3 regions of the Paraglaciecola sp. G1-13 genome follow, and region 3 is predicted to be linked to each of the others. Evidence: predicted binding sites of a transcription regulator. Region 3 holds the regulator's gene; each other region holds the start of a gene.
What was found. Region 3 encodes sigma-54, which starts transcription at its own class of promoters, with help from an activator protein. Its sites were predicted from a motif close to GTTGGCACGNNNNTNGNNT; they were not measured.
Positions count from the first base shown of each region.

Region 1: a site for sigma-54 is predicted at 1,869-1,887, ahead of flhA (flagellar biosynthesis protein FlhA). Genes of this name have one in related genera too.
Region 2: a site for sigma-54 is predicted at 3,870-3,888, ahead of AC0L6N_RS12095 (OpgD/OpgG family glucan biosynthesis protein). Genes of this name have one in related genera too.

Region 1 is NZ_CM147903.1:3,151,281-3,159,078, reverse strand. Features, by position in the region: gene fliR (flagellar biosynthetic protein FliR) at 1-670, shown strand, start outside; gene flhB (flagellar biosynthesis protein FlhB) at 683-1,807, shown strand; gene flhA (flagellar biosynthesis protein FlhA) at 1,929-4,031, shown strand; gene flhF (flagellar biosynthesis protein FlhF) at 4,066-5,397, shown strand; gene AC0L6N_RS13390 (MinD/ParA family protein) at 5,394-6,260, shown strand; gene AC0L6N_RS13385 (RNA polymerase sigma factor FliA) at 6,257-6,985, shown strand; gene cheY (chemotaxis response regulator CheY) at 7,033-7,416, shown strand; gene AC0L6N_RS13375 (protein phosphatase CheZ) at 7,448-7,798, shown strand, end outside.
Region 2 is NZ_CM147903.1:2,878,746-2,886,543, forward strand. Features, by position in the region: gene mdoH (glucans biosynthesis glucosyltransferase MdoH) at 15-1,940, opposite strand; gene AC0L6N_RS12095 (OpgD/OpgG family glucan biosynthesis protein) at 1,984-3,726, opposite strand; gene fadR (fatty acid metabolism transcriptional regulator FadR) at 4,616-5,326, opposite strand; gene nhaB (sodium/proton antiporter NhaB) at 5,573-7,153, shown strand; gene dsbB (disulfide bond formation protein DsbB) at 7,236-7,751, shown strand.
Region 3 is NZ_CM147903.1:203,319-211,116, forward strand. Features, by position in the region: gene AC0L6N_RS00880 (KpsF/GutQ family sugar-phosphate isomerase) at 1-202, shown strand, start outside; gene kdsC (3-deoxy-manno-octulosonate-8-phosphatase KdsC) at 202-756, shown strand; gene lptC (LPS export ABC transporter periplasmic protein LptC) at 753-1,316, shown strand; gene lptA (lipopolysaccharide transport periplasmic protein LptA) at 1,357-1,878, shown strand; gene lptB (LPS export ABC transporter ATP-binding protein) at 1,878-2,603, shown strand; gene AC0L6N_RS00905 (RNA polymerase factor sigma-54) at 2,726-4,219, shown strand; gene hpf (ribosome hibernation promoting factor) at 4,245-4,532, shown strand; gene ptsN (PTS IIA-like nitrogen regulatory protein PtsN) at 4,548-4,991, shown strand; gene rapZ (RNase adapter RapZ) at 4,994-5,839, shown strand; gene AC0L6N_RS00925 (HPr family phosphocarrier protein) at 5,836-6,114, shown strand; gene AC0L6N_RS00930 (DNA/RNA non-specific endonuclease) at 6,215-6,985, opposite strand; gene AC0L6N_RS00935 (FAD:protein FMN transferase) at 7,120-7,798, opposite strand, start outside.

The DNA.
Region 1 (7,798 bases), 2.2 Mb from region 3:
TCCCACTACTGTACGCGCTTTATTGACGCTGTTTATTACTTTCATTATTTTGCCTGTTATACCACCTGTGCCGGTTGTAGAAATACTCTCAGTAAGTACTTTCGTGTTGGTGATCCAGCAACTTATTATCGGTATTTCCCTGGGGTTTATCTCAACCATGGTGCTGAATACCTTTGTATTGGCAGGGCAAGTCGTGGCGATGCAGACAGGGCTTGGATTTGCTTCCATCGTCGACCCGGTCAATGGCATCAATGTACCCGCGGTAGGTCAGTTCTACTTAATTCTAGCGACTTTGCTCTTTTGGGCGCTAGATGGCCATTTAGCCATGATCCGTATGGTGGTGATGAGCTTTACTGCATTTCCAGTAGGAGAAGCGTGGCTTCAGCCAGAGCAATTTAGAGAAATCGCCCATTGGGCTGGTTGGATGTTTATTTCCGCCGTGACCTTGTCTTTAGCGCCGATTGTATCTTTATTGATTGTTAACTTGGCGTTCGGTGTTATGACCAAGGCGGCGCCGCAATTGAACATTTTTAGTCTGGGTTTCAGTATCGCGCAAATCATGGGTTTGGTGATTATCTGGATCACCATGGATAATTTCACTTATCACTTTGAAGTACAGTGGGATAGAGCTCAGCAAATGATGTGTCAGCTTGTTAGAGTTTGTCCTTAAAGGAGGCGGTTTATGTCTGACGCTAATGAAAAAACAGAAGACCCCACATCCAAAAAGATCACCGACTCCAGAAAAAAGGGCCAAGTCGCGCGATCCAAAGAACTCTCGACGGCCCTTGTTTTAGTCTTTAGCGCTGCTGCGTTCATCATGATGGGAGGGCAAATTGCCAAGGCGATTTACCTAGTTACTCAGCGCACATTTACTCTATCGCGTGATGAAACCTATGACTTTACGCATATGTTTCAAGCATGGGGCTCAGCGATCGAAACAGTCGCTACGCCCGTTATGCTGTACATGGTCATCATTACCGCTGCGGGCATTTACGGCAATATTGCGCTTGGTGGCTACAATTTCACCTGGCAGGGTGCGGCACCTAAAGCCAATAAGCTCAATCCGCTCGCTGGCTTTAAGCGTATGTTTGGTATGAATGGTTTAGTTGAATTGCTTAAAGCGATAGCCAAAGTGATAGTGGTGATGGGCATGGCTTATGTCGCTATGTTGGTATTTAAGGATGAAGCTTTACACCTTGATTTAGAGCTGTATCCACAAAACTTATTTCATGCCATGGACTTAATATCATGGGCATTTCTCATGATGTGCTGTGCACTTATTCCTATCGCGGCGTTTGATGTGCCGTATCAAAGTTACAAGCACAACAAAGAAATGAAAATGTCGAAACAGGAAGTGAAAGACGAAAACAAAAACGCTGAAGGTGACCCACAGGTTAAAAACCGTATTCGTCGATTACAATTTCAAGCTGCTGCAAACCGTATGATGCAAGAAGTACCTACGGCCGATGTGGTGGTAACGAACCCGACGCATTATTCCATCGCCTTGAAATATGACCAACAAGGCACCCGAGCACCCGTGCTCGTTGCCAAAGGGGTCGATGAAATGGCGATGCATATACGTAAAATAGCCGACGCACATGAAGTGCCTATTGTCGCATCGCCCATGTTGGCTCGAGCGATTTATTACTCTACTGAAGTGGAGTCTGAGATCCCGGCTAAGCTATTCATGGCCGTGGCGCAAATTTTGGCTTATGTCTTTCAACTAAAAGCCTACAAAAATGGCAAGGGAAAACGTCCTAAGTCAGTACCCACAAACCTTCCTATCCCTTACGAATTGAGGCGCTAAAGTCTCACCAGCCTGCGGTTAGACTAAAGATTAATGCATGGCGTAGGGGTGTTTTACCTCATTTGGCGCGGTAGTTGCTTTATGAAGTAAAACGTCCGTCAGGTGTCAAAAAATACGCGCTATGCAACTAACAGCTTATCTTAATCGTTTCGACAAAAATCAATTTCAGTCTGTTATGTCTGGACTTGGTGCGCCTCTTGTATTGTTGGCCATCATGGGAATGGTTATTTTACCCATGCCAGCGTTTCTTCTCGACGTGCTGTTTAGCTTTAATATTGCTTTATCACTGGTCATTATCTTAGTGTCTGTTTTCACTAAGAAGCCCGTCGACTTCGGAATTTTCCCACTCGTTCTACTAATTGCCACTGTACTGCGCTTAGCCTTGAATGTGGCATCAACACGGATTGTTTTGCTGGAAGGGCACGAAGGCGGTGATGCGGCGGGGAAAGTGATCCAAGCATTTGGCGAAGTGGTTATTGGTGGTAACTACGCTGTGGGTATTGTGGTATTTGCCATTCTGTTGATTATTAACTTTAAAGTGGTGACCGCAGGTGCTGGACGTATCTCAGAAGTGAGCGCACGCTTTACGTTAGATGCAATGCCAGGTAAGCAAATGGCCATTGATGCTGATTTAAACGCAGGTTTTATCGACCAAGATGAAGCCCGTAAACGCCGGTTTGAAGTGACCAGTGAAGCCGACTTCTATGGCTCAATGGACGGTGCGTCTAAATTCGTAAAAGGGGATGCGGTTGCAGGGTTATTCATTATGCTGATCAACATAGTGGGCGGTTTATTCATTGGCATTTTTCAACACGACTTAGCCTTCGGGCAAGCCGTCGAGATTTATACATTGCTAACCATAGGTGATGGCCTAGTTGCACAAATTCCTTCGTTATTGTTGTCTGTAGCGACGGCGATAATCGTCACTCGTGAAAACGACTCTCAAGAAATGGGTCAAGAACTCACTCGTCAATTAGGTAATCGCCAAGCCTTATACATCACCAGTGGTATTTTGTTTGTCATGGGTATAGTGCCGGGCATGCCGCATGTGGCTTTCTTGGGGTTTAGTGCGTTAGTGGGCGGATATGCTTATTACCAGCACTGGAGCGAAAAGAAATTGGCCTCACAGCCGGAAGTATTGGCGCCTGAAAAAGAACGTGGCGCACCAAAACCTGCTGAAATCAAAGAACTAGGTTGGGATGACGTGCAACACGTTGACACCATTGGTTTAGAAGTAGGTTACCGCTTGATCCCGCTGGTAGATAAATCACAAGGCGGCGAGTTATTGACACGTATTAAAGGGGTTCGTAAGAAGTTGTCTCAAGAGCTTGGCTTTCTTATTCCCCCAGTTCATATTCGCGATAATTTAGATTTAAGTCCTAACAATTACACCATATCCATGTTGGGGGTCTCTGTTGGCGAAGCCGAAATCAGCCACGACGACGAACTGGCGATTAACCCAGGTCAGGTATTTGGCAAATTAGACGGAACCGTTACAAAAGATCCTGCATTTGGCTTAGATGCCGTTTGGATCCGCTCGAACCAACGTGAGCATGCACAAACGTTAGGTTACACCGTTGTGGATAGCGCCACGGTTGTCGCGACTCACCTAAGTCAACTTCTGACTAATAATGCCTATCAACTACTTGGTCATGAAGAGGTTCAGCAATTGCTGGACATGCTTGCCAAGCAAAGCCCTAAATTAGTCGAAGGTTTAGTGCCTGATATTTTGTCACTTAGTACCGTGGTTAAAGTGCTGCAAACGCTATTGTACGAAGGCGTGCCTATCCGTGATTTACGCACCATTGTACAAACCTTGTGTGAATATGGACCTAAGAGTCAAGATCCTGATGTATTAGTGTCGGCGCTGCGTATCTCGCTTAAGCGCCTAATCATTCAAGAGATCAATGGCGGACAAGCTGAGTTACCAGTCATAACTTTGGCGCCAGAGTTGGAACAGATGTTGCACCAGTCATTACAAGCCGGTGGAGGGGATGGCGCAGGAATAGAACCTGGTTTAGCTGAACGTTTACAAAAGTCACTAAATGATGCTTCTCAACAGCAAGAATTAGCGGGCGAACCTGCGGTGTTACTTACTTCAGGTATGTTGCGCCCTGTGTTATCAAGGTTCTTGAAACACGCAGTACAAGGTTTGCATGTGTTGTCATATCAAGAAATTCCAGATGACAAACAAATTAAAATAGTCAGTGCGGTGGGTCAATAGTCCGTCACCAGATGCAAGTAGCAAGGGGTAAATTGTGAAAATTAGACGCTTTTATGGCAAAGACATGCGCGAAGCTTTGAAACAAGTCAAAGACGAGTTAGGCGATGACGCAGTCATCATGTCCAACAAAAAGCTAAGCAATGGTGTGGAAATTGTCGCTGCATATGACAAAGAGCCAGCTGCAAGCCCTAAGCGCGCCGAGTCCAGTTTGACGTCTGCACCGAAGCCCAGAGCAGAATCCACTCCTACCCTCAGTGAAATCATCGGTGACAGCGGACCGGATAGCCTTAGAGCATTGCTTGAAAAACAAATTCAAGCAAAAGAGTCAGCTCATCAATTGAGTCAGCCTGTTGCTCAGCCTGCAAAGCCTCAAAATGTAACAAGTCAGCCGCAACGCCAAACGCAGGCGCAACCAGAAGTACCCAACGTACCGCATCAGCAAGACGCATTAAATGAAATGCGTCAAGAGCTAGCCTCTTTGCGTAATGTGCTTCAGTTCCAAGTGGCTGGTCTTTTGCAACAAGACAAAGGACGAAACCATCCTTTACACGGCTATTTAACCAACAAGTTACAAAAGATGGGTATCAGTGAAGCTCTGGCCAATGAAGTGGTTTCTTATACCCCGGCAGATACTGATGAGCGTCAGGCTTGGTTGTTTTTATTAAAACTGCTGGCTAATCGCATACAAACTGAAGAAAGTAACTTACTGACCAAAGGCGGCATCGCAGTTTTAATGGGCCCTACTGGGACGGGAAAGACAACGACTGTGGCAAAACTTGCCGCACAAGCTGCGCAAAAATACGGTGCTCAAAACGTCGGCTTGATCACCATTGACAGCTATCGAATCGCTGCTTACGAGCAAATTTCTACCTATGCCAGAATTATTGGTTGCTCGGTGAAAAAAGCGCAGAACGCTGAAGAGTTATCAGATCTGTTATTCCAGTTTAGGAATAAGCGACTTATACTTATTGATACTGCAGGGTTTGGGCAAAGAGATGTTAGACTGATCAAGCAGTTAGAAACGTTGAAGCAGAGTACAACGGCGAATATCAGCAGTTATTTGGTCATGCAAGCCAACAGTCAATATCAAGTTATGCAGCAAACCATTGCTGCTTACAAACAGATTTCTTTACAGGGTTGTATTTTCACCAAAATAGATGAATGCTACAGTCTTGGAGAGGCAATTAGTGCGGCCATCGAGCACAAATTGTCCGTGAGCTTTATTACCGATGGCCAAAAGGTTCCGGAAGACTTGAAAGTGGCAGATGCAAAATTTTTAATAACCAGCGCCGCTAAGCTTTATAAAAAGCACGTATTAATTCATACTAGTGGTAACTCACTAAATAACGCAGCAGTGGCAGTATGATTGAGGACCAAGCGAGTAGCTTAAGAAGAATGAATCAATCTCGATTAATTAAAGTGATCGCCGTTACCGGTGGTAAGGGCGGCGTGGGTAAAACCAACGTCACGTTAAATACCGCGATCTCTATGGCCCAGCAGGGTAAGAGAGTCATGGTATTAGACGCAGATTTAGGCTTAGCCAACGTGGATGTGTTACTTGGCTTACGTGTGGTGAAAAACCTTTCACATGTATTGTCAGGGGAATGCACTCTAGACGAAGTCCTTGTTGAAGGTCCCCACGGGATTAAAATTGCGCCAGCAACCTCTGGCAGTCAGTCAATGACTGAACTCACTCCAACCGAACATGCCGGCTTAATTAGAGCATTCAGTGAGCTGCGCTCGCAGATTGACGTATTAATCGTTGATACTGCGGCAGGTATTTCAGATATGGTTTTAAGTTTTTCACGTGCCTCGCAAGATATTCTAGTGGTAGTGTGTGATGAACCTACATCTCTCACAGATGCCTATGCATTGATCAAAATTTTGAATAAAGAGCACGGTGTTTTTCGTTTTAAAATTGTCGCCAATATGGTGCGCAATATGCGAGAAGGACAAGAGCTGTTCAATAAGTTAACAAAAGTCACCGACCGCTTTTTAGACGTGGCCTTGGAACTAGTCGCCACAGTACCGTTTGATGAAAATATTCGTAAGTCGGTTCGTAAGCAAAAAGCGATTGTTGAAGCATATCCAACTTCGCCAGCGGCTATCGCTATTAAAAAGCTAGCTCAACAGGCAGCAGGTTGGCCAGTGCCGTCTCAGCCAGGAGGGCATTTAGAGTTCTTCCTTGAGCAGTTGGTGGCCAAAAAAGCCGTGGGCGATATTCGGTGAACAGTAAGGCCGCTGCGTATCAGCAGTTAGATGACAGAAATGCACTGGTGGAGCGTCATGCTCCATTGGTAAAGCGCATTGCTCATCATCTTATTGCCCGCCTACCCGCCAGCGTATTGGTCGACGATCTCATTCAAGCCGGTATGATTGGTTTACTTGAAGCGTCTCGTAACTTCGATGGCACCAAAGGTGCGAGTTTTGAGACCTTTGCAGGTATTCGAATTCGCGGCTCTATGCTTGACGAAATTCGAAAAGGTGATTGGACACCACGCTCTGTGCATAAAAATGGCCGTGCGATAACGGATGCCATTAATAAAGTTGAGCGTGAGACAGGCCGTGACGCCAGAGATGTAGATATAGCCAAAAAACTTGAAGTGAGCATTGAGCAATATCACCAAATGCTCGGTGAAGTGAATGCAGGTAAAATTATTGGCATGGAAGATTTAGGGGTATCGGAAGATGTGGTGACAACAGAGCAAACTAAAGGCTCTGATACTCCGTTTGAAGATTTGCTCCAAGGCTCTTTTCAAAAAGCCTTAGCCCATGCCATTACAACCTTACCTGAGCGTGAAGCAATTGTATTATCATTGTACTATGACGAAGAATTGAATCTACGTGAAATAGGTGAAGTTCTAGACGTGAGTGAATCACGTGTTAGCCAAATACACAGCCAAGCTATGCTAAAACTAAAAAGTAAAATGCAGACTTGGCGTATTGAAGAATAAACAAATAACATATAAATGTTTTGATTTTGCCTCGAGCGGAGAAAGTTTTGGATAAGAATATGAAAATTTTGGTTGTTGATGATTTTTCGACAATGCGTCGCATCATCAAGAACCTATTGAAAGATCTAGGTTTTACTAATATTCAAGAAGCGGATGATGGCAGTACCGCATTGCCTATGCTTCAACAAGGTGATTTTGATTTTGTAGTGACTGACTGGAACATGCCAGGCATGCAAGGAATTGATTTATTGCGGGCAATCCGTGCTGATGAAAACCTTAAACACACACCAGTGTTAATGGTAACGGCAGAAGCCAAAAAAGAACAAATTGTAGCGGCGGCGCAGGCTGGTGTTAATGGGTATGTTATCAAACCATTTACTGCTGCGACCCTTAAAGAGAAGTTGGCCAAGATATTTGAACGCTTAGGTTAGTCAGGCTTTTCTCAACGATAAGGAAGGCCTTATGACCTCACATCCAGCCCCCATGAAGCTAGAAGATGCAAAGCAATTAGTCGCTTTACTTGAAAGTGGTAACAATCAAGGCGCTCAGCAGCTTCTCGATAGTGTCAATGACACCAATTCTGTCGAACTGTTCGAAGAGGTGGGTAAATTAACTCGCCAACTTCATGATTCTTTGAATAACTTTCAACTCGATGAACGTATTGCTAATTTAGCGAATGAAGAGATCCCTGACGCTAAAACACGGCTCACGTATGTTATTGAAACCACTGAGCAAGCCGCGAATCGCACGATGGACTTAGTCGATGATTGCATGCCCATTGCCGAAAAGCTCAATTCTGAAATGAACGAAATC
Region 2 (7,798 bases), 2.5 Mb from region 3:
CAGCCACAATCGAGTTACTGTTGTTTGTTATCACTCGCCAGTCGCTGTATCGGCATTTCTACACTTGATGACAAGAACTCAAAACTTTGCTCTGGCATCTCTTGCCACTGTTCCGGCGGCATAGGCGGGCTAGATAACAATATTTCGTCTTGATGCTGCATGTTGGCTAGGCGGATCCTAAGTGTACGCAGCGCCGGGATTTCCTCGACCTCGCTCGGGCTGACAAACATACCCAAACTGCGGCTCAATTTGCCAAGATACAAACTGCTGGAAAATCGAATAATTGGGGCAGCAAGTAACAAACCGAGTAGCACAGGGGCCAACCACCAAAATAAAATAGGCGTTAGAGATAACGTAATCCCGCCCCACGCGATGGCAATTGCACTGGCCACCCAAGTACGCTTAAAGGCTTCCTTCCACGGCACCATGCGACCTTCTCTGCCTTGTGCATCCCAGCTGACATTCTTTCCAACGAGAACATTAAGTACAAAATAGGCGTGATAAAACATCATTAATGGGGCAATAATAATGGCGATAGTCGCTTCAATTAGCGCCCCGGACATTAATGCTAATCCGCCGCCAAATTGCTCTCTGCGCCTAACCAAGGCCACAATAGCGCCCAGTAACTTTGGCCCTAATAGCATGACCGCAGTGGCACTTAGCAGCGTAATAATGTATTCAGTTTTGACCACAGGCCACGAGGGAAACAAAGAATAATTGGAAGCAAAAAACACCGTTTCTGTGGTTGCGCGTACGACGGCGTCTATTGTGCTTAGCACTAACATCACCAACCACACTAATGACGACATATAAGCTAACGCACCAAAGAGAAAATGCAGGCGATTTACCGTGTGCAACCCCTTACCATTGATAATGCCAAGGTGCTGAATATTGCCTTGCACCCAACGTCTGTCTCGTGTGGCGTAATCGATAATATTACTGGGGATTTCTTCGTAACTGCCCTCTAAATCGGCTAGTAATAGTACGTCCCATCCTGCACGTCTTAACAGCGCAGCTTCAACAAAATCATGGCTGAGTATGTCGCCACCAAAAGGCGCTTTACCCGCTAATGTAGGTAAACCACAATGTTGAATAAATGCGTCCACACGTATAATGGCATTATGTCCCCAGTAATTTGCGCTGTCGGTTTGCCAGAATGCCTGACCGGTTGCCAGCATGGGGCAATATAAGCACGATGCGAACTGCAAAAACCGCCCAAATAAGGTTTGTGAACGCACTGGGATAGGCACAGTTTGAATTAAACCTGACATCGGGTTTTGTTGCATTGCTTTCACTAGCGTCAACATGCACTCACCTGTCATCACGCTATCAGCATCGAGTACGATCATTGACTCGTACTGGTAACCCCAGCGCTGACAAAAATCGGCCAAGTTACCCACTTTACGATGGGTATTTTTTTCTCGGCGTCGGTAATAGATATTTTCAGACAATGCCCCCACGCGCTGACAAAGCTCATTCCACGCGGTAAGTTCAGCTTGCGCCATATCGGGATTCTGGGTGTCACTTAACATATAAAAGTCAAAGTGCTCCAGCTGACCTGTGCGCTGTAAATCAACCAAGCACGCCTCGAAGCCCGCCATGATGCGATCTGTGTCTTCGTTATATACGGGCATGACGACAGCATGCCTGTCTTTCACAGTGACGTTGTCCAATTGGCCAGCAAAATGTTTATTGCGCTTAAGCTTCAGCGGGTCAATATCGAATATCTGCAGGATGAAACCGATAAAGGCGCTCCAAAACGCGGCAGAGATCCACAAAAAAGTAATACTAAACAGCACTAACAAAATCACTTCAAGCACGGTGATACCGCTTTCTGAAAAGATTTCGTACATCATCCAGCTGCCCGCAATAGAGGTGACAAACACCATTAATGCATATATCCACTTACGGACGGCCTTACCCTTGATATTTATTAACATGGTCGTGCCCTCGCTGTTATCTCGATTGCTAAAAAGGCTAAAATTACTCAACCTCGTTGGCGCTCCATACGTAATTCCACACTTCACTCACCTGAGTATCACCAAGGGTAAGAAACAGGCGCATATCTATCGCATTGTCGCTCTCAGGCATTAACTTAAATTGAGCGCGCCACGTCTTCTTGTCAGGCAGTTGAATCACTTCTAAATCTTTAAATGAGCCTGACGACAGAGATAATCGCGGCGTTAAACGAATTGAATCGGTCAAATGCGCAAACGCATCAGTACTAAAATCAATCATCATCTGACGCTCGCTTCGCTCTGGCGCGTTATCTTGACCCGGTAAGGCTGCCCAACTGTTAAATACTTGCGTCACCCTAGCGACTTCTTCGTGGTGAAGTGCTCCGTTTACTGTCTTTAAGGTGTAATCGAACTGACGCATTTCCCCTTTTTTGAAGGGTTTGGCCGGTACCCAGTAACTAACAATGTTGTCATTCGTTTCTGAGTTAGTGGGTATTTCAACCAGCTCTACTCTTCCTTTACCCCAATGGTTGTTGGGGGTTATCCACATACCAGGGCGTTGGTGATAGTGAGCTTCAGCATCTTGGTAGCTCTTAAAGTCTTGGTCTCGTTGCAGCAGCCCGAAGCCCTTAGGTTGGTCGTCTTGCAAAGAGGTAACCCGCAGATCTTTAGGGTTATTCAATGAGCGCCATATCCACTCGCCGCTTGATGTATGCATAGATAAACCATCAGAGTCGTGCACCTCAGGCCTGAAATCATCAAACTTACGCGTGTCATTTTCGCCACTGAGGTACATGCTGGTAAGTGGGGCAACACCTAATTTCTTGACGTCTTCACGAGCGAATATAACGCTTTGTACGTGCATGACAGAATCTAACCCGGGAACAAGTTCAAAACGATACGCCCCAGTCACTGATTTACTATCAAGCAAGGCAAAGAACACAAGTTTAGTGTCATGCTCTTTAGGCTCTAGCATCCAGAATTTGGTAAATGCTGGAAATTCTTCACCGCTTGCTTCCGCGGTGTCGATAGCGAGCCCTCGGGCTGAAATACCGAAAACTTGCCCAGGGCCTATCAAGCGAAAATAAGACGCACCTAAGAACACGGCTACTTCATCTTTGTAGTGATTAGTTTTTAATGGGTAATGCACTCTAAAACCAGCAAAACCTGCATCTTTAGGCACCAACCCTTTCAGGGCTGCAGCATCCTTTTCATAAATAAAGCGGTCTGTTTCAAACAACATGTTTTTAGTACCACTGTTGTCATCGACTATTTTGATGCCCACCGGTGAGCGGTATAAAAATCCTGGGTGGAACAATTGCATTTCAAATTTGGCTTTGTTTTTCCACTGGGCTTTTTCTGGATTGAAGCGAATCGCGCGGTACTGCTGATAATTCATCTCAGCTAATTCAGCTGGAAGATCTTGTTTAGGTGGCGCATATGACTGAGTAGCAAGGGATTTCGCTTGCTCTGTAACTAGTGAGAACACGCGTTCTTCGGTGGTTTTCTCTGCAGGTGACTCAACAGGATCAGCGGCCGCGTCTGAAGGCTTTGCTTCCTTGTCTTGTTTATCTTTCGCCTTGGTCTGAGTTTGCTTTATCGATTGCGTTTTTTTGCTATCAACAGGTGCTTGTTCTGGTGTCTGAACTTGGGTAGAAGCCCCCACACTGACAATTAAACACACTAAACCCACAAGACGTGACAGAGTACTCCTTTGACGAGATACCGCCTTGAGGCGTTGACGATTGACGGAATTCTGGGTTGTCATTTTATTTCTGGTCCCTTTACTGGTTTTGGCGTTTTACAATTCTGGGGTTGGTCGTCCCCAGTGATGAGCAGTTTTTACAATACTTGAACGTTTAACGCGTGAAATCGCTACGTCTCACCCGCAGATTGCAACTTTCGAACCACAAATTAAATATGTGCCAAACCCGCCGAACATTAGACTAAAGGATAAGCTATTAAGGACTCCCTCCTGTGCAAACCTGAGACGAAAAAACAGCTAAATGAATAAGGCAACGTAGTTGCACGGTTAGCACAATGCGGTGCCAGCGACTTACTTGGAACCCTTTAAAATTAAACCGCGTAGAAAAGACTAAGGCAGTATTGATACTAGAAAGTCCCGAGATTAATGTGAATTTTTAGCGGCAGCATGTCACTGTGAAAAGGAATAATGGCTTGCACGCAAAATTGGCGCCGCGCGCTCAAAAGTTTTTGCCCGTCGCAAATTAGTCTCACTTTCAAAGGTTGGCATTAGGCGCAACATTAATGAGCAGCAATTTTGTTGCTTATTACGGACAGTGGTGTACTGGTATGGATATAACCTATTAAAATTAATGGCTTACAAAATCAAAGGCGAGAATAACCTAGTCTGTATTGAGAAACAGCCGCGGTACTTTAATCTACTTCGTTGCCAAGTCTCAAAACAAGAAAATCCAGATAACCGTGGTATTTTTAACCCGCCATTGTAAATTTTACTTGTGGGACATATCTAAAAAGCAATTAGGGAGAATCGGTATAGGCTGAGGGGTTAAGTAGTGGGTCTAAGTAGTGGGTTAAGGATTGACGAACAAGGTATGGCAACATAAAAAAGCCGCAAAAACTGCGGCTATTTAAAATCATATGACTCTTAATTCACACAACATCCGGTACTGAGGCTAGTCAACTAAGCCCTTGGGCATCTCATCACGCATCTCGTTCCACAACTTACCGCTGGCGATACCGTACTTGCGAATAACTAACAACACGCTTTCGTAATCACCTTTTTCAGCAAGCGCGAGCAATTGCTGGTAGTAATCATGGGTTAGCGCCCGAGATTTCTCATTAGAGAAGTAGTAACCACCGATACGTGAATACAAACCTTTAAAGCCATTCATCATTAGAACGTAAACAGGGTTTCCAGATGCAAACGCCAAGTCATGATTTAATTGATAATCTTTAACAGCAAATGCAGTTCCGTCTTGCTCTACTTCTTTATATTGCTGCAGAATTTCAATGGTTTTTTCTTGGTTGTTGCGGATCGCCCCACGAATAAATACTGCACTTAAGTTAGTGCGCGCCGCCAACAGATGATCCACCAGTTCTGAAATCCCATCTTCGTCTAAACGAGCCAAGGTTTCTAATATGTTCAGACCTGAGGTTTCCCAGAAGTTATTCACTTTAGTCGGCTTACCATGTTGAATAGTCAACCAACCGTCTCGCGCTAAGCGCTGCAGTACTTCACGTAATGTTGTTCGAGTTACCCCAATTAATTCTGATAGTTCACGCTCTGCAGGAAGTATGGTACCGGGAGGGAAGCGACCGCTCCATATAGATTCAACTATATACTCTTCGGCAAATCCGGCTGGACTCTGTGCCTTATAAATCATTTCATTGCTCGCAAGGTTATCAATATTATTATGCTATTAACTGATTGTACCAGATGATATTTCTCGGGAACAATGAATCTTTAACAAGATGTTAAGTTATATACTGAGTGTCACATTCATCGAATAAACTTTAAAGCACCTTATTTTAAGTTAAATGTAGCTAAGCATGCGATTTACCTTGCATTTTTACGTTACAGAATTTAAAAAGTAGTTATAAAAGCTAGAAAAATTTAAAGGTTTGAATCTATGCAACAATCGACCATCGGCGCAGTTTATAGCAATTTCTTGGGTCAAGCCCCTGATTGGTATAAAAAATCTATTATCGCCTTCCTTATTTTTAACCCAATCCTATTTATGGCAGACCCGTACATAGCTGGCTGGGCGTTAGTATTAGAGTTTATTTTTACTCTTGCGATGGCGTTAAAATGCTATCCATTGCAACCCGGTGGCCTTCTGTTGATTGAAGCACTCTTTATCGGGATGACCTCCCCGGAACACATGAAGCATGAAATAGTCGTCAATATAGAGGTGGTTTTGCTGCTGGTCTTTATGGTGGCGGGGATCTATTTCATGAAAGACATGCTGTTGTTTATGTTCACTAAATTACTGCTCAAACTTAAAAACAAGATTGCCTTGTCGATGTCGTTTGTTGCAGCATCCGCTTTTTTGTCGGCCTTTTTAGATGCATTAACGGTTGTGGCGGTCATTATCGCTGTCGGCATGGGCTTTTATTCTATCTATCATAAAGTTGCCTCTGGTAAGGAGTTTCACTCTGATCACGACCACACCAGCGACGATCACGTTGACCACCCAAAGCGCCAAGATTTGGAAGATTTTCGGGCGTTTTTGCGTAACCTAATGATGCACGCTGCGGTAGGTACTGCATTGGGCGGCGTGATGACCATGGTTGGTGAGCCACAAAATTTAATTATTGCAGATAAAGCCAGCTGGAATTTTGGTGAATTTTTTGTGCGCATGTCGCCGGTCACTATTCCTGTATTTTTCGCCGGAATTGCCACCACTTTCGCCTTAGAGAAGTTTAAAATATTCAGTTATGGCGCTCAGTTACCTCAAGTTGTTCGCGATATTTTAACCGCTCACAGCCACCAGCAAGAAGCCACCCGTACCAAACAAGACAGTGCTAAATTGTGGATCCAAGGTTTCATCGGCATATGGCTTGTGATTGGATTGGCAGGCCACTTCGCTGCCGTAGGCTTAATTGGCTTATCTATTATCGTGTTGGCGACCTCCATGAATGGCATCATCGATGAGCACTCAATCGGTAAAGCATTCGAAGAGGCGCTGCCATTTACAGCCCTATTATGCGTGTTCTTTGGGGTTGTAGCAGTCATCATTGACCAAGGCCTATTCACGCCTGTTATCGACTGGGTGCTGACCTTCGAAGGCCGTTCACAATTAGTGATGTTCTACTTAGCCAACGGGGCGCTATCCATGGTCAGTGACAATGTGTTCGTTGGCTCTGTTTACATTACTGAGGTAGCTGCTGCACTTGAACATGGTCACATCACTCGCGATGAATTCGATATGCTAGCCGTTGCAATTAACACAGGTACAAACTTACCCAGTGTGGCAACGCCGAACGGGCAAGCTGCTTTCTTGTTCCTATTGACCTCTGCAATTGCACCGCTATTACGCTTGTCATACGGCACAATGGTGTACATGGCGCTACCCTACACCATTGTACTGACTATCGTTGGCCTAGCTGCAACATACTTCGGCTTGGGAGATTTAACCAACTGGCTGTATGATATGCATCTCATAGAGCACCACAGCGCGACCTTAGGCGCTGAACCCGCAGCGCACTAATCTAGTTTTGTTTAATAAAGCACCGCTGGATTGCGGTGCTTTTTTGTTTTAGTTATTTTTTAGTAATTTTACGAGTAGCGTCATGACCTTTATTTCAAATCTTGCTGACACCCGCCTTGCTTGGGGTCTGTTATTTTTATCGGCATTGGTATTAGTGGCGTATGCCCTATTTAGCCAGCATGCCATGGGGCTGCAGCCGTGCATTATGTGCATTTACCAGCGCACTGCCATCTTTGGAATTATGTTTGCCTGTGTACCCGTACTCGCCGCCAACAATATGCTAACGCGTTTATTTGCATTTGCTGTGTGGGGAATTTCCGCCATTTGGGGAGGACTGATAGCCTGGGAGCATTACGATATTCAAAATGCGGCCAACCCTTTCTTTGCGACCTGTGAAATTGTACCGAACTTTCCTTCATGGTTGCCACTACATGAATGGCTACCTAACTTGTTCGCAGCCACAGGTGACTGCGGCAATATTGATTGGGTATTTATGGATATGAGTATGCCCCAGTGGATGATGGTCGTGTTTGCGATTTATTCAACTATTTGGTTCGTGGTGCTTGCGTCTCGGCTCATAGGTAATCGCGCTATTTAACACATTAAAATGTTGCCTGGCCTAGCAATAGGTTTACATCAAAAAGG
Region 3 (7,798 bases):
TGCCAGAGTCGACATTCACACAGTCAGTATTGAAAGTGTTATGACTGCTAATTGTGTTACAGCATCTCAAGAAACCTTGGCTGCTGAGGTGTTAAACGTCATGCAGAAACGCAAAATCAGTTCACTGTTTATTGTTGATGACAATCACCATCCGGTTGGTGCTATCAACATGCAAACCTTGTTATCAGCAGGAGTGATATAATGGGCGACGTTAATACGTTATATGGTGCTAAGTCATCTTCGTTAATGGACAAGCTTTCCCGCATTAAATTACTGGCTTGTGATGTAGATGGGGTGTTCTCTGACGGGCGCATATACATGGGCAATGACGGCGAAGAATTGAAAGCGTTTCATACTCGTGACGGTTTTGGAGTCAAAGCCTTATTAAACATAGGTGTGCACGTTGCGGTTATTACCGGACGTGAATCAAAAATAGTGCACAAACGCATGTCAGCGTTAGGGGTCGAGCATATTATTCAAGGTTGTGAACAGAAAAACGATGCGCTTTTGGCGTTGCAGCGCCAGTTAAATATAGGCAAAGACGCTACCGCATCCATTGGGGATGATATGCCCGACGTGGGAATGTTTACCTTGAGTAACGTCGCCGTAGCGACACACGATGCCCATCCGTTTGTACAGAAACAAGCTCTGTATATTACCCAAATCAATGGGGGCTTTGGTGCTGTACGCGAAGTTTGCGACCTAATTTTGCACGCCAAAGGCAAGTTAAACAAAGTCAGTGGTAGTAGCGTATGAATCGAGTCACCCTCAGTATTGGGTTATTGTTTTTATTGGTCATCGCCATCAACTTACCCGACTGGCTAGCTGATGAAGACTTGATACCGCAAACTGAAACCGAATCTGCTTGGCAACCAAACTACCAAGCAAGTGAAATGCTAAGCACTCTATTTGATAAAGACGGCCGTTTGAGCCATCAGGTCTTTGCTACTAAAATGGAACACTTTGATTTGCTCGGTTTTACTTTATTCAAAGAGCCTCAATACACGATATTTGTTGCGTCACAGACTGCGCCTTGGCAGGTATCAGCCAAAGACGGTACTTTGTATGAAGACAATCGGATCCAATTAGAGAATAATGTCGAGATACGTAATCAAGATGAGCAAGGATTTGCTCGTAGCATTCGCACGGACTTCATCGAGATAAACTTGATCGATAAAACCATGGTGTCTGACCAACCAGTAAAAATATTTGGCCAGCACTATGTCATCAACAGTAACGGTTTTAAAGCCAATTTAACGACCCAACAATATGAGCTACTTGATCATGTGCAAACCATTTATCAACCTCAGCCTTAGCTTAGTTGCCTTAGCAACATTAGCATTTTCCCCATTAAGCATGGCTGGCAAAGAAGATTTCACGCAAGCGATAAAAGTGGACTCGAAGTTTCAGTTCGGGGACGGTAAAACTAAAAAGTCTATCTTTCGAGAAGACGTGCACATCAATCAAGGTAGTTTGAATGTGTATGCCGATGAAGTAGAAGTCGACGCGAGTAAAGGCGAAGGTAACGAAGTTTTCATCGCGACGGGTAGCCCGGCTAAATACTCTCAACAACAAGAGCAAGGGGGCAGTATTGAGGCATCAGCCAATCGCATTGAATATCGCAGAGATTTACGCACACTAACCTTAGAAGGCGATGCACAGCTGAAGCAGAACAATAGCAGTGTAAAAGGTGAGTCGATAGTGTTTAACATGGAACTTGAACAAATTGTCGCGCAAGGAGAGAGCGAGAGTGAAAATAGCGGACGAGTTACGACTATTTTTCAACCAGCTAAGAAATCAGCGAGCAGTAAAAAGCAAACTGACGCGAAAAAGTCCAGTGATGCTGAAGTCAAACCAAAACAGGATGAAACTCCATAATGGCGACGTTAAAAGCCTCGCATTTGGCTAAATCCTATAAATCGCGTCAAGTTGTGCGTGATGTCAGTCTAGAAGTGTCCACTGGCCAGATTGTCGGTTTACTTGGTCCAAACGGTGCAGGTAAAACAACCACGTTTTATATGATTGTCGGTTTGGTTCCCTTAGATAAGGGAGAAATCAGTATTGATCAGCAAGATCTTACCCTACAGCCCATGCATATGCGCGCTCGTTTAGGGATTGGTTACTTACCCCAAGAAGCCTCTATTTTTCGAAAACTGACAGTCTATCAAAACTTGATGGCTATCTTGCAGACACGCAAAGAGCTCAGTGCAGAACAAAGAGAACAGCAAGCGGATTCATTACTCGATGAGTTCAATATAAATCATATTCGTAACAGTGCTGGTATGAGTTTGTCTGGAGGTGAACGCCGCCGGGTAGAAATAGCGCGGGCACTGGCAGCCGATCCAGAATTTATTCTGCTCGATGAGCCGTTTGCCGGTGTTGATCCTATTTCAGTTAATGATATTAAAAAAATTATTCAACATTTACGTGACCGTGGTATTGGTGTTTTGATAACCGACCACAATGTAAGAGAGACACTCGATGTGTGTGAGAAAGCTTACATTGTTAGTCATGGTGAACTCATCGCTTCTGGCACGGCAGAAGAAGTATTAAGTGATCAACGTGTAAGAGATGTATACCTAGGCGAACAATTCAGGCTATAGTTAAGCTGAAAAAGCCGCTCATTTTATCGAGATTATACTCAGGCGCTTGGTGAGACATTTACAGTCAATCGAATCAACCACAGCATATTTTTTAGTTTGCAACGGACAGAATAAAGAAGTAAATGAAACCCTCTTTACAATTAAAATTTAGTCAATCACTCACTATGACGCCACAGTTACAGCAAGCTATTCGTTTGTTGCAATTGTCTACGTTAGATTTACAGCAAGAAATTCAAGAAGCCTTGGATTCCAACCCGCTGTTGGAAGTTGAAGAGCCTACGGATCAGGAATCCGGCGATAGTGCGTTAAATGACAATTCCCTCGACCCGTCTTCTAAAGATACCAATGAAATAGTTGATACCAGCAGTGACAACTTAGACTCAAGTGAAGCGTTCGAGAAAAACGAAATCCCAGAAGACTTACCTACGGATACCACTTGGGATGAGTACATCAGCGCTTCTTCCGCACCTGCCTCTAGCATATCCAGTGGTGCCGGCGGTGATGACGAACAGATCTTTCAAGGCGAAACCACAGATAACATTCAAGATCATTTGCTGTGGCAAATGCGTTTAACCCATTTTAGTGATACCGATGTCGCGATTGCGACAGCGATCATTGATTCTATCGATGAGTCTGGTTATTTGACCATGAGCGCTGAAGACGTTCTGGCCAGCATGGATGATGAAGAAATAGAGCTCGATGAAGTGGAATGCGTACTTAAGCGTATTCAAATGTTCGACCCAATTGGGTCTGGCTCTCGTACACCACAAGAATGCTTGCTAGTGCAATTGCGTCAGTTTGCTCCTGATACACCCTGGTTAGAAGAAGCGAAGACCTTGATTGGGGACTATGCCGACCTTTTGGCAAGCAAGGATTACCGTACTTTGATGCGTAAATCTCGCCTTAAAGAGGATGATTTGCGTGAGGTCATGCGTTTACTTAAAACGCTCAATCCGCGTCCAGGCAGCGCCTTGATCAAAGGTGAAGCAGAATACGTTATACCTGATGTGTCAGTGAGTAAGAAAAATGGCCGTTGGACAGTAGAGCTTAACCCAGACAGCCTACCCAAATTGAACGTTAATCAACAGTATGCTGCAATGAGTCGTAGCGCGAAAAACACCAGTGATAGTCAATTTATTCGCTCACACATGCAAGAAGCCAAATGGTTTATTAAAAGTGTTGAGAGCCGAAACGATACCTTATTGAAAGTGTCAAACTGTATAGTACAGCAGCAAATGGGCTTCTTTGAACATGGGCCTGAGATGATGAAGCCTATGGTACTAAATGACGTAGCCGAAATGGTGGATATGCATGAATCTACAATTTCTCGTGTTACCACCCAAAAATATATGCATACCCCTAGAGGTATATTTGAGCTGAAATATTTCTTCTCGAGCCATGTTGCAACTGAGACAGGCGGAGAGTGCTCGTCAACGGCGATACGCGCATTGATTAAAAAGCTGGTCGCAGCTGAAAAACCAAGCAAGCCGCTAAGTGACAGCAAGATTGCTCAATTGTTGGCCGATCAAGGCATCATGGTCGCTCGGCGAACAATAGCAAAGTACCGGGAATCTCTGATGATACCCCCGTCGAACCAACGAAAAAGCCTATTGTAGGCTGATTAAAGAAGGAAGAGGCGATATGCAAATTAATATTACTGGTCACCATGTGGATGTAACCGATTCACTAAAAGATTATGTCGATACTAAATTTACCAAGCTCGAGCGACACTTCGATCAGATCAACAATGTTCACGTCATTCTCAATGTAGAAAAGCTCAACCAAAAAGCGGAAGCGACAATACATTTGAATGGGGCAGATGTATTTGCCACCATGGAACACAACGACATGTATGCGGCAATAGATGGCCTAATCGATAAACTCGATCGGCAAGTTATCAAGCATAAAGAAAAAGCTAAACGCCATTAACCCATCAGGTAAATAATGGAAATATCAAATATTCTTCACCCTGACTGCGTCGTATGCGCAGTTCAGGGGTCCAGCAAAAAGCGCATTTTAGAGCTTATTAGTCAATTGGCATCTGAGCACCTTGTTGAAGTAGACCAAGCGACCATTTTATCCAGTTTAGCGGGGCGCGAGAAAATGGGGTGTACGGGCATTGGTGGTGGTATAGCACTACCACATGGCCGTATAAAAGGGCTAGAGTCAGCCCTAGGCGTGCTTGTAACGTGCCAACCTCCGGTCCAGTATGACGCCATCGATAACATGCCAGTGGATATCTTCTTTGCTATTTTAGTACCAGAGGAAAAGGCCCAAGAGCACCTACAAACCTTGTCGGCGATAGCCAAAAAATTCGTTGATAAAGATATTTTAAATCGTTTGCGCAGTGCAACCACAGACCAAGAATTATTTCAGGTACTCAGTTAATTATGAAGCTTATTATCATCAGTGGGCGTTCAGGCTCAGGGAAGTCCATCGTTTTACGTTCACTGGAAGATTTAGGCTATTACTGCGTTGATAATATCCCCGTCAACTTATTGCCCACTTTGACCCATACCGTCGCTGACGAGTACGATCAGGTCGCGGTCAGCATTGACGTGCGAAATTTACCCAAAGATCCCAACGAATTGGTGGAAATACTCGACTACTTGCCGTCAACGTGGGAAATGACCATATTGTATTTGGATGCCAGCGATGACGTACTGATTAAGCGTTTCAGTGAAACCCGCCGCTTGCACCCGTTGTCTAAGCAAAACAAATCATTGTCTGGTGCTATTCAAGCCGAAAGCCAGTTATTAGCGCCAATAGCCGAACGTGCAGATTTATATATAGACACAGATCAATTGTCAATTCACCAGCTGGCCGAATTGGTGCGTGAGCGAATATTAGGTAAAAAAAGCTCACGCTTGGTTTTGGTTTTTGAAAGCTTCGGTTTTAAACACGGTATTCCTAAAGATGCGGATTATGTATTTGATGCGCGTTTCTTACCCAACCCGCACTGGGAGCCAGATTTAAAACCCCTTACTGGACTTGATTCCCCCGTCGAGATTTTTCTTGGCTCACAACCTATAGTCACTAAATTTATTTGGCAAATTCAGAATCTGATTTCTACTTGGTTGCCACATTTAGAACGTAATAACCGTAGTTATGTGACAATCGCCATCGGGTGTACTGGCGGTCAGCACCGCTCTGTGTACGTAGTGGAAATGTTAGCCAAAACATTTAGCACCTCGCACCCTGATGTGCAGATACGTCATCGCGAGTTAAACCGATGAGTGAGCGATTAGAGAAAACCTTACTCATAGTGAACAAGTTAGGGCTGCATGCCAGAGCAGCGACTCAATTGGTTAAGCTTGCGAATCAATTTGAAGCTGAAGTCACTATTGTTCAGGATGACAAAAGTGCCTCAGCAAGCAGTGTGCTGGGCCTAATGATGTTAGAGAGTTGCCAAGGCAAAGAAATTCAAGTGATATCTGAAGGGAAAGACGCGCGCCAAGCGATGGATGCTGTTGAAGAGCTTATTGTCGGAAAATTCAACGAAAGCGAGTAATCAGTTAGATTTAATGCAACGTGCACTTCAATTTAGACTTTTTCCACTCATCTCGACTTTCTACTCATTCGCTATTTTTTTGAAACGCGCGGTTGGGTTATCAGCAACCCAATTGACTGCTTAATCCACCTAAACGCGCTTCAACCGCATATTCTTTGCTGCCCTTCATTTCTGGGAATATATTCAGACCGCTGCGAGTTTCTACGTTATCAATCGTGACTTCTTTACTGCAGTAGTCATCGGCTCTCGCGCTATTTTGCTCCATGACATAGGCGGACGCTCTAACATAACCCGCTTGGTTTATTGTCGCGACAATTTTGAAGTAGCCAGAAGGAATAGTGTGGCTTTCATCTGCACCTGGAAGCGTAGCAAAAAAGCTTTCATATAGCGGGCCTGTTACTACATACACGGACTCTCCGCTGCGCGCTAATACGCGCACTGCAGACTCTAATCGGACCCATGGCCCTTGATTCAAATTAGAGCTTTGGGGGGTAATGTTTGATAGATAGTTTGTACTGCGCCAATCAGCGGTATTGCTCACACTTGCCAATGGAACTTGGTGTCCTCGATCGGTACGGATGAGAGCGTGAGCATCTTTATAGTCAGCGGCTTCTAGCGTGTGCTCGCGCTTTAAGTTTGGATCAGAGCGCCAACTGCGTGAACGACTAGGACCATCTATCGTTTGCGTGGTCACTTTATATGCGGCCCAATCGGCAAACTTCGTTTTCTGATTATTGCTTATGGTGTAAATGGCGCGCTCAAGTAAGTCGTTGCTGTCAGGAGCACCTGTCGGGCATCCTAAAGAGCTACACACATTGGCGTACCCGGCATTACAGACAAATGCCAGTATTAATACAAGGTAGGACTTCATTAACGTTACTCGGGTTAAACTCTACACGTACATCAGTGCGTAGATCATACCTCAAGAGCGCAATAAAACCGTTACACTTATATGAAATTATTCAGTGAATTTATGGCTTAATATTATTGATGGCAGGAGTCAGTTCACCAATAACACCAATGCTTTTGCTGCTGAGCTTGTAAGAAGTGTTCGGCCTCTGTGCCTTGCAATAATGCCATGGTTGCTAACATGCCGGATTGAATACAAAAGTCAGTGGCTACGGTCACAGAGCGGGGGGCCCCAGAAACTGGATAACCGGTTTTGGGGCTCAATATATGACTATAGCGAACACCGTTGTGGACAATAAAGCGCCGTGTATCTCCGCTGGTGGCTAACCCACCGGACGCTATCTTCACTAACGCGCTTTTAGCTGAATCACCCTTGACGTGAGGGCGTTCAATACCTACTTGCCAATACGCCTCATGGTGCCTTGGTTGGGTAACTTGAATATCCCCGCCAAAATTAATCAACACAGAGGTATCCGGTGCCAATTGCATACACAATTTGGCCGCTGAATCCACAGCATATTCTTTACCAATGCCGCCAAAATCTAACTCGAACCCTCTGGGTAGGCGAATCTGTTGCTGAGTAAATTGCACATTTTGCCAGCCAATGTATTGCAATACTTCGCTGACGTGCTCCGAACGTGGAAATTGACCTTTCCCGGTGAAATCCCATATCTTTCGTAGTACGCCAGACGTTAAATCAAACATGCCATCGCTTAGTTCGAAACACGTTTGCCCGAAGGCGAGCAATCGATGTGTTTCTTGATCTATATCGACC